Regions from separate parts of the Streptomyces sp. NPDC051677 genome, predicted to be linked through region 3. Evidence: riboswitches for the same ligand, from Rfam matches in the RefSeq annotation. Region 3 holds a riboswitch; each other region holds the start of a gene.
The links. A riboswitch is a leader RNA that binds a small molecule or an ion and turns the genes downstream of it on or off. The one in region 3 is predicted to bind cobalamin.

Region 1 (4,408 bases), on a different contig from region 3:
CGCCCCCTGAGCTGCGGAGGGACCTACTGGAGCCACGAGGGCGGGGACGGCGGCTACATCACCCTCAACGGCGTCACCGACGACGGCGGCCGAAGCGCCGTGGTCTCCATGTCCGAGGCACGCGGCGACACCCCGGAGCACATCCTCGACCAGGAGAACGCGGCTGGCGCCCTGGTCGACCACGCACTGTGCGCAGGAGCCCCGGCGCGTCCCGTGATCGCGGGTGATGCGAAGTGAGTCCGCCGACTCCGCCGAGTCCGCCGACGCACGGCATGCTGCATCACATCGAGTTGTGGACGCCGGACCTCGACCGCGCCGTCGCCTCCTTCGGCTGGCTGCTGGAGGCCCTGGGGCACAGTCCCTTTCAGAGCTGGAGCGGCGGGCGCAGCTGGCGGCTCGGGCCGACCTATCTGGTCATCGAGCAGTCCTCGGCCCTCACCGCCGAAGAGCACGACCGCTGCCGGCCGGGACTGAACCATCTGGCCTTCCACGTCGAGGACGCCGCCATGGTCGAGGAGCTGGCTGCCGACGCCGCGCAGCACGGCTGGCGCCTGATGTTCCCCGAGCGGCACCCCTACGCCGGCGGCCGGCAGCACTACGCCGCCTACCTGGCCAACGAGGACGGCTTCGAGGTCGAACTCGTCGCGATCAGGCCACCCGAACGGAACTGAGGTCAACCGACCCGCACGTCAGCTGTGGTGTCTTCCCGGGCGTCGGCGGTCGCTCGGGGCTTCGGCGTCGTGCGGGTGGGCGCGGTGAGAACGGCGAGGCAGCCGACGACCAGGGCGATGCCCGCCCAGCCGAGCGGAGGCAGGTGTTCGCCGACCACCAGGACGGCGAGCACGGCCGCGACGGCTGGTTCCAGCAGCGAGAGCGTGGTCGCGGTGCTCGCGGGAACGTGCGCCAGGCCGTAGCCGAACAGGACGTAGCCGACGAACATGGGCACCAGGGCCATGTAGGCGCCGACGGCCGCGTTGGACCATGAGTCGACAAGCGGGGCGCCGGTGGCCAGCAGCACCGGCAGGAGCAGCAGACCGCCCAGTCCGAAGACGGCGCCCATGGCCGCACCGGAGGAGACGCCGTCGCTGATCAGGCGGTGGGCCGCCCAGGAGTACAGGGCGTAGGTGAAGCCGGCTGCCAGGCCCAGCACCACGCCGAGCACGGTCGTCCGAGCGGAGTGGGTCCCGGAGCCGGAGTCCGTCCCGGCCGCTTCGGCGATGCACAGCAGCACCGTTCCGGACAGGCCCAGGGCGGCGCCGATCAGCCAGTCGCGCGTGAGGCGGCGTTTGTCCCGCACGCGTTCGATCACGGCCGAGGCGAGGGGGGCCGAGCCGATCGACACGACGGTGCCGGCGGCGACCCCGGCCAGGTGCATGGAGCTGTAGAACGCCAGAGGGTAGGCCCCCACGGACAGCGCACCGAGCACGACCACACCGCGCCGCGCGCGCAGCGCGGACGTTTCCCGGGCGATACGGGGTGCGGCCATGAGGGCTTGGAGCAGTCCGCCCAGGCCCATGGCGGCGGCCCCGATCGCGAGGGGCCCGACGGCCGGGGCGAAGGTCGCGGCGGTGCCGGTGGTGCCCCACAGCACCGATGCCATGAGCACGCACAGCGAGCCCATGCCCACCGAGCGGGCCGGGTGTCCGGCGGGCCGCGTCACAGCCGGTCCAGCAGGTTCGCCGCCATGGTCCGCGCATGCTCCAGACGCGTGCCCGCGCCCTCCAGACCGGCGCGCGCCATCGCGCCTTCCAGGAGGAACGCCAGATGCTCGGCGACCGCGCGGGCCTCCTCGGGCCGGTCCGGCAGCAGTTCCTCGAGGTGTCCGGCGAGCAGGGACTCCACGTCCTCCTTGTGCCGGCGCACCACCTCCCGCCCCTCGTGCCCGGCGGGCAGTTCGGCAGCCGCGTTCAGCAGCCCGCAGCCCCGGAAACCGCGCTCGTAGGCGCAGGCGGCGTGATCGGCGTACGCGTCGAAGACGGCCAGCACACCGGCGCCACCGACACCATTGCTTTGGCCGTCCCGGCCGTCCTGGGCCTCCTGGAGGTTCTGGACTTCCGCCAGCCGTCGCCGGTACAGGCCCAGCCACTCCTCGTGCCGCGCGTCGAGGTAGGCCAGCACCAGGTCGGCCTTGGAGGAGAAGTTGTTGTACAGGCTCATCTTCGCCACGCCCGCCTCGGCGGTGATCGTGTCGATCCCGGTCGCCGACACGCCGTCCGCGTAGAAGCGGCGCGTGGCGGCGGCGAGCAGCCGCGTGCGCGCGCTTCCCTGCTTCTTGCCGCGTCGCGCCGCCGGGGCCGTGGTCTCGCTCATGCCTCTCCCTCCGTTTTTTAGGTAGGTCAGTCTACCTAGAAGCTGTGCCGGGAGGGCTGTGGTAGCTTGCCGAGGCCAGTCGTACCCATGTGCGTATCCGTACGTGCGCGGGTCAGGGAATCCGGTGCGACTCCGGAGCTGACGCGCAGCGGTAAGGGCGACGGGCGGGGCACTGGCCACTGGAGCGTGATCGCGGTCCGGGAAGGCGCCTCGTCCGGATGACCCCGAGTCCGAAGACCTGCTGGCGGCCTCCGACGCCGGAAGACGGCCGGGGGAGCACCGTACGACCGGGCTTCGCGCCAGAGCCCTCGACGCCGAAGGAAGTTCCGTGCCGTTCGCACGCCCCGTCCGTCCTGCCGTCCCGCTCCTGGCAGCCGCCCTGCTGCTGACCGGCTGCGGCGGCTCCCCCGCCGCGACGGACTCGGCTGGCTCTTCGTCGGGTGACTCCGCCGGCCGTCCGGTCACGCTCGACAACTGCGGGCAGCGGGTCCGCGTGGACGGTCCTCCGCGGCGGGCGGTCTCCCTCAACCAGGGCACGACCGAGATCATGCTCTCCCTCGGGCTGGCCGACCGCATGGCGGGCACCGCCACCTGGACCGACCCGGTGGCGAAGGGGCTGGAGAAGGCCGACGCGAAGGTGAAGCGGCTGGCCGACAACGCCCCGTCGTTCGAGAAGGTCCTGGACACCGAACCCGACTTCGTCGCCGCGTCGTTCGCCTCCACTCTCGGCGAGGGCGGCGTCGCCACCCGCGAACAGTTCGCGAAGGTGGGCGTGCCCACCTACCTCTCCCCCTCCGACTGCGTCGGCAAGGACAACGCCGGCGACGGCGACGGCTCGCGCACCGAGCCGCTGACCATGGACGCGGTCTACGGCGAAGTCACCGACCTGGCAAAGATCTTCGGCGTCGAGGAGCGCGGCACGAAACTGGTCGCCGAGCTGAAGTCCCGGGTGGAGAAGGCCACTTCGGGGCTCGACGCGCACGACGTCAGCCTCATGTACTGGTTCGCCGACTCCCGATCCCCGTATCTGGCGGGCTGCTGCGGCGCGCCCGGCGTCATCACCCGTGAACTCGGCGCGAAGAACGCCTTCGACGACACCCACGAGGAGTGGCCCCAGGTCAACTGGGAGACGGTCGCCGACCGCGACCCGGACGTCCTCGTCATCGGCGACCTGAGCCGCAGGCAGCAGACGGCCGAGACCGCCGCGAAGAAGATCGCGTTCCTGGAGTCCGACCCGGTCACGAAGAACATGACGGCGGTGCGGAAGAAGCGGTACGTGCTGCTGCCCGGGCAGGCCATGAACCCGACCGTCCGGACCGTCGAGGGCGTGGAGAAGGCAGCGGCTGCGCTGCGCGCGTACGGCCTCGGGGGATGAGAGACGCCCTGTCGTCGGCGACCCCGGCCGCGGTGCGCGGGCTGCGTCGCGCGGCGCTGTGGGCGGCCGGTCTCGCGCTGCTGTGCGGGTCCGTCGCGGTGGCGATCACCATCGGCCCGGCCGACATCGCGGTCGGTGACGTGTGGGCGACGGTGGCGGCCCATCTCGGCTGGGGGCAGGCGGAGTTGACGCCGATCCGGGACGGGATCGTGTGGAATCTGCGGCTGCCGCGCACGCTGCTGGCCGCCGTGTGCGGCGCCGGCCTCGCCGTGTGCGGCGCGGTGCTGCAGTCCCTGCTGCGCAACCCGCTCGCCGACCCCTTCGTCCTCGGCGTCTCGTCCGGGGCCTCGACCGGCGCGGTCGCGGTCGTCGTGCTCGGCGTGGGCGGCGGTGTCGTGTCGGTCTCCGGGGGCGCGTTCCTGGGCGCGGCGCTCTCGTTCGCTCTGGTGCTGCTGCTCAGCCACACCCTCGGCGGCACCACGGACCGGGTGGTCCTCGCCGGTGTGGCGGCCATGCAGCTCTTCTCCGCGCTCACCTCGTTCGTCGTGATGACGGCCGCCGACGCGGAGACCACGCGCGGGGTGCTGTTCTGGCTGCTCGGCTCGCTCAGCGGGGCCGGCTGGAACGATGTGGGCGTGGGCCTGGCGGCACTGGTGGTCACCCTGCTGGTGTGCGCCGCGTACGCGACGACACTGGACGCGTTCGCGTTCGGGCAGGACGCCG
Region 2 (4,408 bases), on a different contig from region 3:
CCCGGCCTTCTTGGCCTTGTACGCGATGAACGCCCCCAGCTGGGCGAAGGACCAGCTGGAGTGGGTGGCCCGTTGGGGCTTGCGAAGCCGTACCCGTTCGCGAATGCCCGTCAATTCTTCGAGGGCGATTCCACGACCGGTGCGTTCTGCCTCGGCCACCACATGTTTCGCGATCTTGTGGTTGACGTCCTTCGCCCGCCGCGCTTCCTTGCGCCGCCGCTTCTTCAACCGGCGTTTGGCGGACGGGGTGTTCTTCTTCTGCAGCTTGCTGCGCAGGGTGCGTTCACGCAGCCGTCCACGGTTCAGGGCGCGCCCGGCCATGATCTGGTCGTCCGAGGTGGTCGCGATGTTCACGATCCCCAGATCGATACCCAGGAACCCGTCCGGATCTGCGTTCGGCTCGGCCTCGGGGAGTTCGCAGGTGGCGTTCAGGAACCACATGCCGTCGCGGTACAGGAGGTCGGACTCGCCCTTGCGGTACAGGGCCAGGCGGGCCAGCTGCTGCGGGGAGGCGGTGAACGCCACCCCCTTCACCCGCCCCGACAGGGTCCAGATGGAGACGGTCCGCTCAGCGATCTGCCAGGACAGCATCCGGTCGTCGTAGGGCTGCGCGCCCTCGGGACGGAAGACGACCGGCTTCTCGGCGGCCCGCCGGTACCGCTTCGACCACGGCTTGCCCAGGTTCCCGGCCTTCAGGTTCGCCTTGAGGGCGGTATAGGCGTCACACGTCTTCTTGACGACGTGCTGGGCGGCCTGCGCGCCCAGTCCCCACCGCTGCCTGATCTCGGTGTAGGTGTGCTCGCGCAGCGCGAAGTTCCGCTTCACATCCCTGCCGAAGGCAACCTCGGACGCCCAGGTCGCCGCCTCGTTGCAGGCGTGCAAGGTCGCCTCAAGCGCCGCCGCCTGCACGGGCGTCGGCAACAGCTTGACCTGCACCACCAGCTTCATGACACCCGAACCTACACAGCCATCCCGCACGAACAGCCGACTTCCGCACACCCGTCCCACCAATCAGCGACCCACCGACCACACGTTCGACACTGCCCCCCTCCCTACCCCCGACTCCGCCGGACAGCCCACCGGGCGCTCCGCGCCCGAACTCCCGGACCCTGCAACGCTCCGAATCGCCACCACACGATGCGATTCCTCCCAGGCATGAACGTCTGCGGTTCCTCGGAAGAATCTTGCTGAAACCACCCCGACACAACATCTGGGGGTGGCGTGACAGGCGAGCACAAGATGTATGCTCGTGCTCGCTGTCGCCGCAGGGGAATCCGGTGCGAATCCGGAACTGTCCCGCAACGGTGTACTTGTGCGCATCTGTATTCAAAGCAGCCGCGCACGAGCGTCAGTCCGAGGACCTGCCGACAGCGTGCCCGGCCCATCAGGTCCGGGCGCCCTGACGTCCGGGCCTCGTGGAGTGGGCCGGTGGACGCGACGCCCCGTGCGCTCGTGTGCTGCCCCCTGCCCTCCGCCAGGCCCACCGCCGAGCGAGGGAGAGCCTCACGTGACCATCGCGCCAGCCGAACCGGCTTCAGTCACCGAGCTGGAGACCGACGGTCCCGGTACCGCGTTGCTGCGTACCCTGACCGAGCTGACCGCCGACCTGCCCGACGCCGACCCCGGCCGGGTCGCCGCCGCGGCCCTGCGCGGCCGGTCTGCACGGGCTGCCTCCGAGATCACTGCGGAGCTGCGCGAGCTGGCCACGGAGGCGGCCGCCGGCCTGATCTCCGAGGACCCCGCCTACTCGAAGCTGGCCGCCCGGCTGCTGACGATCGGCATCGCCGCGGAGGCCGCCTCGCAGGGCGTCACGTCGTTCACCACGTCGGTCGCCGTCGGCCACCGCGAGGGCCTGATCGCGGACCGCACCGCCGAGTTCGTGCGCGTCCACGCCGCCCGCCTCGACGCGCTGGTCGACACCGACGCCGACGACCGTTTCGGCTACTTCGGACTGCGCACCCTGCACAGCCGCTACCTGCTGCGGCACCCGATCACCCGCAAGGTCGTCGAGACGCCCCAGCACTTCCTGCTGCGCGTCGCCTCCGGCCTCGCCGAGGACACTGGGCTCGATTCAGCAGCGGGCGTCCGCTCCCTGGACGAGGTCGCCGCGCTCTACCGGCTGATGAGCCGGCTCGACTACCTGCCGTCCTCCCCCACCCTCTTCAACTCCGGTACGCGCCACCCCCAGATGTCGTCCTGCTACCTCCTCGACTCCCCGATCGACGAGCTGGACTCCATCTACGACCGCTACCACCAGGTGGCCCGGCTGTCGAAGCACGCCGGCGGCATCGGGCTGTCGTACAGCCGGATCCGCTCGCGCGGTTCCCTGATCCGCGGGACCAACGGGCACTCCAACGGCATCGTCCCGTTCCTGAAGACCCTGGACGCCTCCGTCGCCGCCGTGAACCAGGGCGGCCGGCGCAAGGGCGCGGCCGCGGTCTACCTGGAGACCTGGCACTCCGACATCGAGGAGTTCCTGGAGCTGCGGGACAACACCGGTGAGGACGCCCGCCGTACGCACAACCTGAACCTCGCGCACTGGATCCCGGACGAGTTCATGCGCCGGGTCAACGCCGACGCCGACTGGTCGCTGTTCTCCCCCTCCGACGTGCCCGAGCTGGTCGACCTGTGGGGCGACGAGTTCGACGCGGCGTACCGGTCGGCCGAGGCGAAGGGGCTGGCGAAGAAGACCATCCCGGCCCGTGACCTGTACGGCCGCATGATGCGCACCCTCGCGCAGACCGGCAACGGCTGGATGACCTTCAAGGACGCCGCCAACCGCACCGCCAACCAGACGGCCGAGCCGGGTCACGTCGTGCACTCCTCCAACCTGTGCACGGAGATCCTGGAGGTCACGGACGACGGCGAGACGGCCGTGTGCAACCTGGGCTCGGTGAACCTCGGCGCGTTCGTCGACGCGACGGCCGGCGACCTCGACTGGGAGCGGCTGGACGAGACCGTCCGCACCGCCGTCACCTTCCTCGACCGGGTCGTCGACATCAACTTCTACCCGACCGAGCAGGCGGGCCGCTCCAACGCCCGCTGGCGGCCGGTCGGCCTCGGCGCGATGGGTCTGCAGGACGTCTTCTTCAAGCTGCGGCTGCCCTTCGACTCGGCCGAGGCGAAGGCGCTGTCGACGCGGATCGCCGAGCGCATCATGCTCGCCGCGTACGAGGCCTCCGCCGATCTCGCCGAGCGCGGCGGCCCGCTGCCGGCCTGGGAGAAGACCCGGACCGCCCGGGGCGTGCTGCACCCCGACCACTACGGCGTCGAGTTCACCTGGCCGGAGCGCTGGGCGGCGCTGCGCGAGCGGATCGCGGCGACCGGCCTGCGCAACTCGCTGCTGCTCGCGATCGCGCCCACCGCCACCATCGCCTCCATCGCGGGCGTGTACGAGTGCATCGAGCCGCAGGTGTCCAACCTGTTCAAGCGCGAGACGCTGTCCGGCGAGTTCCTCCAGGTCAACTCGTACCTGGTGAACGACCTCAAGGAGCTCGGCGTCTGGGACGCCCGCACCCGTGAGGCGCTGCGCGACGCCAACGGCTCGGTGCAGGACTTCGCCTGGATCCCGGCCGAGGTCCGCGCCCTGTACCGCACGGCGTGGGAGATCCCGCAGCGCGGCCTGATCGACATGGCCGCCGCCCGCACCCCGTACCTGGACCAGGCGCAGTCCCTGAACCTGTTCCTGGAGACGCCGACCATCGGCAAGCTCTCCTCGATGTACGCGTACGCCTGGAAGTCGGGCCTGAAGACCACGTACTACCTGCGCTCGCGCCCGGCGACCCGCATCGCCCGCGCCGCCCAGGCCACCGTCCCCGTTCAGCAGCCGGCGCCCGAAGACGCCGTCGCCTGCTCCCTGGAAAACCCCGAGTCCTGCGAGGCCTGCCAGTAATTCCCGCCCGCCACCCGACCACCACCCCTGGAGGACGGCGCTTCGCGCCGACAGAAATGATTCGTAACACCAACCTGCTCGACCCGGGCTTCGAGCTGACTCTGCGTCCCATGCGCTACCCGGACTTCTACGAGCGCTACCGGGACGCCATCAAGAACACCTGGACCGTGGAGGAGGTCGACCTCCACTCGGACGTCGCCGATCTGGCGAAGCTGTCCGAGGGCGAGCAGCACATGATCGGCCGGCTGGTCGCGTTCTTCGCGACGGGCGACTCGATCGTGGCGAACAACCTGGTGCTGACGCTGTACAAGCACATCAACTCCCCCGAGGCGCGGCTGTACCTGTCACGGCAGCTGTTCGAGGAGGCTGTGCACGTCCAGTTCTATCTGACGCTCCTGGACACCTATCTCCCCGACCCGGCGGACCGCGCGGCCGCCTTCGACGCCGTGGAGAACATCCCCTCCATCCGCGAGAAGGCCGAGTTCTGCTTCAGGTGGATCAACGAGGTCGAGAAGC
Region 3 (4,408 bases):
GCGGGCGCACGTGTTACGGGCTGGGCCGAGCGGAGATGGTCGCCTGGATCAGGGCCTTCAGCGACGAGGTGCGCCGCCTCACCGGCCGTCGCCCGGTGATCTACACGACGACCCACTGGTGGAACCTCTGCACGGGCGGCAGCGGCGCCTTCGCCGCGGATCATGCCCTGTGGATCGCCCGTTACGGCTCGGCCGACGCGGGGGTGCTGCCGGCCGGCTGGTCGGCGTGGACCTTCTGGCAGTACGCCGACAGCGGGAGCCTGCCGGGTGACCAGAATCTCTTCAACGGCTCCGCGACCCAGCTGGAGCGGCTCGCGGCGGGCCAGTAGCCGCCAAGACCCCACTCACACCCCGATATCAGACACCCTGACGCCCACCCCAGTTCATCTTCCGTTCACCCAGGTTTCCTACGGTCAACCGACCGATGACTTCGAACGATTGCCTGGGTAAATGGAAAACTTCTCGCTGATCCTCGCGATTGTGGTGGTAACCGCACTCGCGTTTGATTTCACGAACGGTTTTCATGACACCGCCAACGCGATGGCCACGACCATCTCGACCGGTGCGCTCAAGCCCAAGGTCGCGGTGGCCATGTCCGCCGCGCTCAACCTGGTGGGCGCCTTCCTCTCCGTGGAGGTCGCCAACACGATCTCCAAGGGTCTCGTCGACGAGACCGGCATCCGTCCCGAGGTCATCTTCGCCGCGTTGGTCGGCGCGATCCTCTGGAACCTGCTGACCTGGCTGGTGGGCCTGCCCTCCAGCTCCTCCCACGCCCTCATGGGCGGTCTGATCGGCGCCACCATCGCCTCGGCGGGCTTCGACGCGGTGCACGGCGACGCGCTGGTCACCAAGGTCCTCATCCCGGCGATCGCGGCCCCGATCGTCGCGGGCGTCGCCGCGTTGCTCGCGACCCGCCTCTCCTACACCCTCGGCAAGAAGGCCGACGGCAAGGCGGCCGAGAAGGGCTACCGCGCCGGCCAGATCGCCTCGGCCGGCCTGGTCTCCCTGGCCCACGGCACCAACGACGCGCAGAAGACGATGGGCATCATCACCCTCGCCCTGGTCGCCGGCGGCGCCGTGGCGCCCGACTCCGACCCGCCGGTCTGGGTCATCCTCTCCGCCGGCCTGGCCATCGCGCTCGGCACCTACCTCGGCGGCTGGCGCATCATCCGCACCATGGGCAAGGGCCTGACCGACCTGCAGCCGCAGCAGGGCTTCGCCGCCCAGACCAGCGCGGCCACGGTCATCCTGGCCTCCTCCCACCTCGGCTTCTCCCTCTCCACCACCCACTCGGTCTCCGGTGCGGTGATGGGCGCGGGCCTGGGCCGCAAGGGCGGCGTGGTCCGCTGGTCCACGGCGACCCGCATGTTCGTGGCCTGGGGCCTGACGCTCCCGGCGGCGGCGCTGGTGGGCGCGCTGGCCGAGTCGGTCACGGACCTGGGCGACTGGGGCACGGCGGTCGTGGCCGTCTTCCTGGTGGCCTCCAGCGCGGCGATCTGGAAGATCTCGCGGCGTGAGGTCGTCGACGCGTCGAACGTCAACGAGCCCGAGGAGTCGCCCGGCGTGATCACCACGGCGATCGCGGCGGTGACCCCGCCTCCGACGGGCACGGTGACCGAGGACCTGACGGCCACGATCCCGTCCCCGGCGACCGCGACCGCGCCCACCGAGCCCGCCACTCCCCCGGCCGCGGCCGTCTGAGCCCGCGCACCCGGTACGAAGGAAGAGAACCAGCATGAAGATCGACTGGGCAGCCCTGGGCTCCGTCTTCGGCGTCAGCCTCGCGGTCACCGTGGGCCTCGTCACCCTGTTCACCCTGGGCGTCATGGGCCTGTCCCGCCAGGAACGCGCCACGGCAGAGGGCGGCTCGGCCACCCTCGCGGTGACGGGCGCGTACGCGTGCTTCGCGGCGTGCGCGGCGGCGGTGGCGTACGGGATTTCGCTGATCGTGGCCTGAGACGTACAGGTTTCTCACTCGGCCCTGTCTGCGGTCGCCTTCACGGGCGGCTGCGGCAGGGCCGAGTCATGTTCTGCGCGCCGTGGGACCAGGGCGATGTGGGGTTCTGCACACTCTCCCCGTGCAGGTCAACAGCAAGTTGACGGCCCTTCCGGGGCCGTGGTGGACTGCCCGAGCCATGTACGGCGGCAGAAGAGGAAGCCGGTGCGAATCCGGCGCGGTCCCGCCACTGTCACCGGGGTAGTAAGCCCCGGGAGCCAGGAACTCTCGCCGCCGGTCTCGTCGAACCAGGGCGTGGACACCCTGAGTGAGGACATATCGCCATGCCCGCTCGGCCGTTGAGGCACAGCACCAGGTCGTTGCCCTACCCCACGGCCGGCTGAGCCCGTGCAAGCCGATCGCGTGCACGCGTACGGCGCCGCCGCCGGCCTCCTCGGCGACCTGCTCCTCGGCGATCCCCGCCGGGGGCACCCGGTCGCCGCGTTCGGCCGGGCGGCCGCAGCCGTGGAACGGGTGCTCTGGCGCGACCACCGCGGCTGGGGGGCCGTCCACACCGTCGTGTGCGCCGGTGGGGCCGTGGCCCTGGGAGCCGTCGCCCGCAAGGCCGTACGTCCCTCCCCGGCCGCTTCTCTCGGCCTCACCGCCGCCGCCACCTGGGCCGTCGTCGGCGGCGCCTCTCTCGTCCGGGAGGCCCGCGCCATCGGACGGGCCCTCGAAGCGGGGGACGTCGAAGCGGCCCGGGAACGGCTGCCGCATCTGTGCGGGCGGGATCCGCAGGCGCTGGACGCGGACGGGATAGCCCGGGCCGTCGTCGAGTCCGTCGCCGAGAACACCTCCGACGCCGTCGTCGGGGCGCTCGTGTGGGGGGCCGTCGCCGGGGCGCCGGGCCTGCTCGGGTTTCGGGCCGTCAACACCCTTGACGCCATGGTCGGGCACAGGTCGGCCCGCTACCGGCGGTTCGGGTGGGCCTCCGCGCGGCTGGACGATCTCGCCGGGTGGCCGGGGGCGCGGCTGACCGCCGTCCTGGCCGCCGTCGCGGGGGATGATCCGCGGGCCGCGGTGCGGGCCTGGCGGGGGGACGCCCACCGGCATCCCAGCCCCAACGCCGGGCCCGTCGAGGCCTCCTTCGCGGGCGCGCTCGGGGTGCGGCTGGGCGGGACGCTGTCGTACGGCGGCCGGGTCGAGCACCGGCCGGTGCTGAACGGGGCGGGCGGGCGGCCCGTCGTCGCCCAGGACATCGAACGCGCCGCGCGGCTCTCGCGCCGTGTCGGCCTGCTGGCGCTCGGCGTCACCGTCGCCGCGCGCGTCATCGTCACGACAGCGAAGGGGCGGACGACATGAGCGGGGGACTTCTCGTCGCCGGCACCACCTCCGACGCCGGCAAGAGCGTCGTCACGGCCGGGATCTGCCGATGGCTGGTGCGGCAGGGGGTCAAGGTCGCGCCCTTCAAGGCGCAGAACATGTCCCTCAACTCGTTCGTGACGCGTGCGGGCGCCGAGATCGGGCGGGCGCAGGCCATGCAGGCGCAGGCCTGCCGGGTCGAGCCGACCGCGCTGATGAATCCCGTGCTGCTCAAGCCCGGCGGCGAGCAGAGCAGTCAGGTCGTGCTGCTCGGCAAGCCCGTCGGGGAGCTCAGCGCGCGTGGCTATCACGGGGGGCGGCAGCAGAAACTCCTGGGAACCGTTCTCGACTGTCTCGCCGAGTTGCGGGGCACGTATGACGCGGTGATCTGTGAGGGGGCCGGCTCTCCTGCCGAGATCAATCTTCGGCGGACCGACATCGTGAACATGGGGATCGCCCGGAACGCCGGGCTCCCGGTCCTCGTCGTCGGCGACATCGACCGGGGCGGGGTCTTCGCCTCCTTCTTCGGGACCGTCGCGCTGCTCTCCCCCGAGGACCAGAAGCTCGTTTCCGGGTTCCTCGTCAACAAGTTCCGCGGGGACGTCTCGCTGCTGGAGCCGGGCCTCGACATGCTGCACGGGCTCACCGGGCGGCGGACGTACGGCGTGCTGCCGTTCCGGCACGGGCTCGGGATCGACGAGGAGGACGGGATGGGGGTCCCCCCGCTCAAGCGAAGTCGAGAGTGGGGGAGGGTCTCGTTGCGCGGGACGGTCCGGGAGTCGAACACCGCCCCGCCCGTCGGGGCGGACGTGCTGCGGGTCGCCGTCTGCGCGATCCCGCTGATGTCGAACTTCACGGACGTGGACGCGCTGGCCGCCGAACCGGGCGTCGTCGTGCGGTTCGTGGACCGGCCCGAGGAACTGGCCGACGCGGACCTGGTCGTCGTCCCGGGGACCCGTGGGACCGTGCGCGCCCTTCAGTGGCTGCGCGAGCGCGGCCTCGCCGACGCCCTGCGGCGGCGGGCCGCCGAGCAGCGGCCCGTCCTCGGCATCTGCGGGGGCTTCCAGATCCTGGGCGAGCGCATCGAGGACGACGTCGAGAGCCGGCGCG

Region 1: linked by a shared signal. The riboswitch ahead of ACIBAF_RS24525 (ABC transporter substrate-binding protein) and the one ahead of ACIBAF_RS20010 (cobalamin biosynthesis protein) in region 3 are both predicted to bind cobalamin.
Region 2: linked by a shared signal. The riboswitch ahead of ACIBAF_RS15330 (ribonucleoside-diphosphate reductase subunit alpha) and the one ahead of ACIBAF_RS20010 (cobalamin biosynthesis protein) in region 3 are both predicted to bind cobalamin.

The regions. Positions count from the first base shown of each region.
Region 1 is NZ_JBITCT010000021.1:14,967-19,374, forward strand. It holds gene ACIBAF_RS24505 (serine hydrolase domain-containing protein) at 1-237, shown strand, start outside; gene ACIBAF_RS24510 (VOC family protein) at 273-671, shown strand; gene ACIBAF_RS24515 (DMT family transporter) at 674-1,660, opposite strand; gene ACIBAF_RS24520 (TetR/AcrR family transcriptional regulator) at 1,657-2,310, opposite strand; cobalamin riboswitch at 2,425-2,550, shown strand; gene ACIBAF_RS24525 (ABC transporter substrate-binding protein) at 2,639-3,685, shown strand; gene ACIBAF_RS24530 (FecCD family ABC transporter permease) at 3,682-4,408, shown strand, end outside.
Region 2 is NZ_JBITCT010000011.1:96,995-101,402, forward strand. It holds gene ACIBAF_RS15325 (RNA-guided endonuclease InsQ/TnpB family protein) at 1-948, opposite strand, end outside; cobalamin riboswitch at 1,227-1,384, shown strand; gene ACIBAF_RS15330 (ribonucleoside-diphosphate reductase subunit alpha) at 1,508-3,892, shown strand; gene ACIBAF_RS15335 (ribonucleotide-diphosphate reductase subunit beta) at 3,949-4,408, shown strand, end outside.
Region 3 is NZ_JBITCT010000015.1:171,976-176,383, reverse strand. It holds gene ACIBAF_RS20025 (lysozyme) at 1-329, shown strand, start outside; gene ACIBAF_RS20020 (anion permease) at 451-1,701, shown strand; gene ACIBAF_RS20015 (hypothetical protein) at 1,736-1,957, shown strand; cobalamin riboswitch at 2,104-2,247, shown strand; gene ACIBAF_RS20010 (cobalamin biosynthesis protein) at 2,345-3,298, shown strand; gene ACIBAF_RS20005 (cobyric acid synthase) at 3,295-4,408, shown strand, end outside.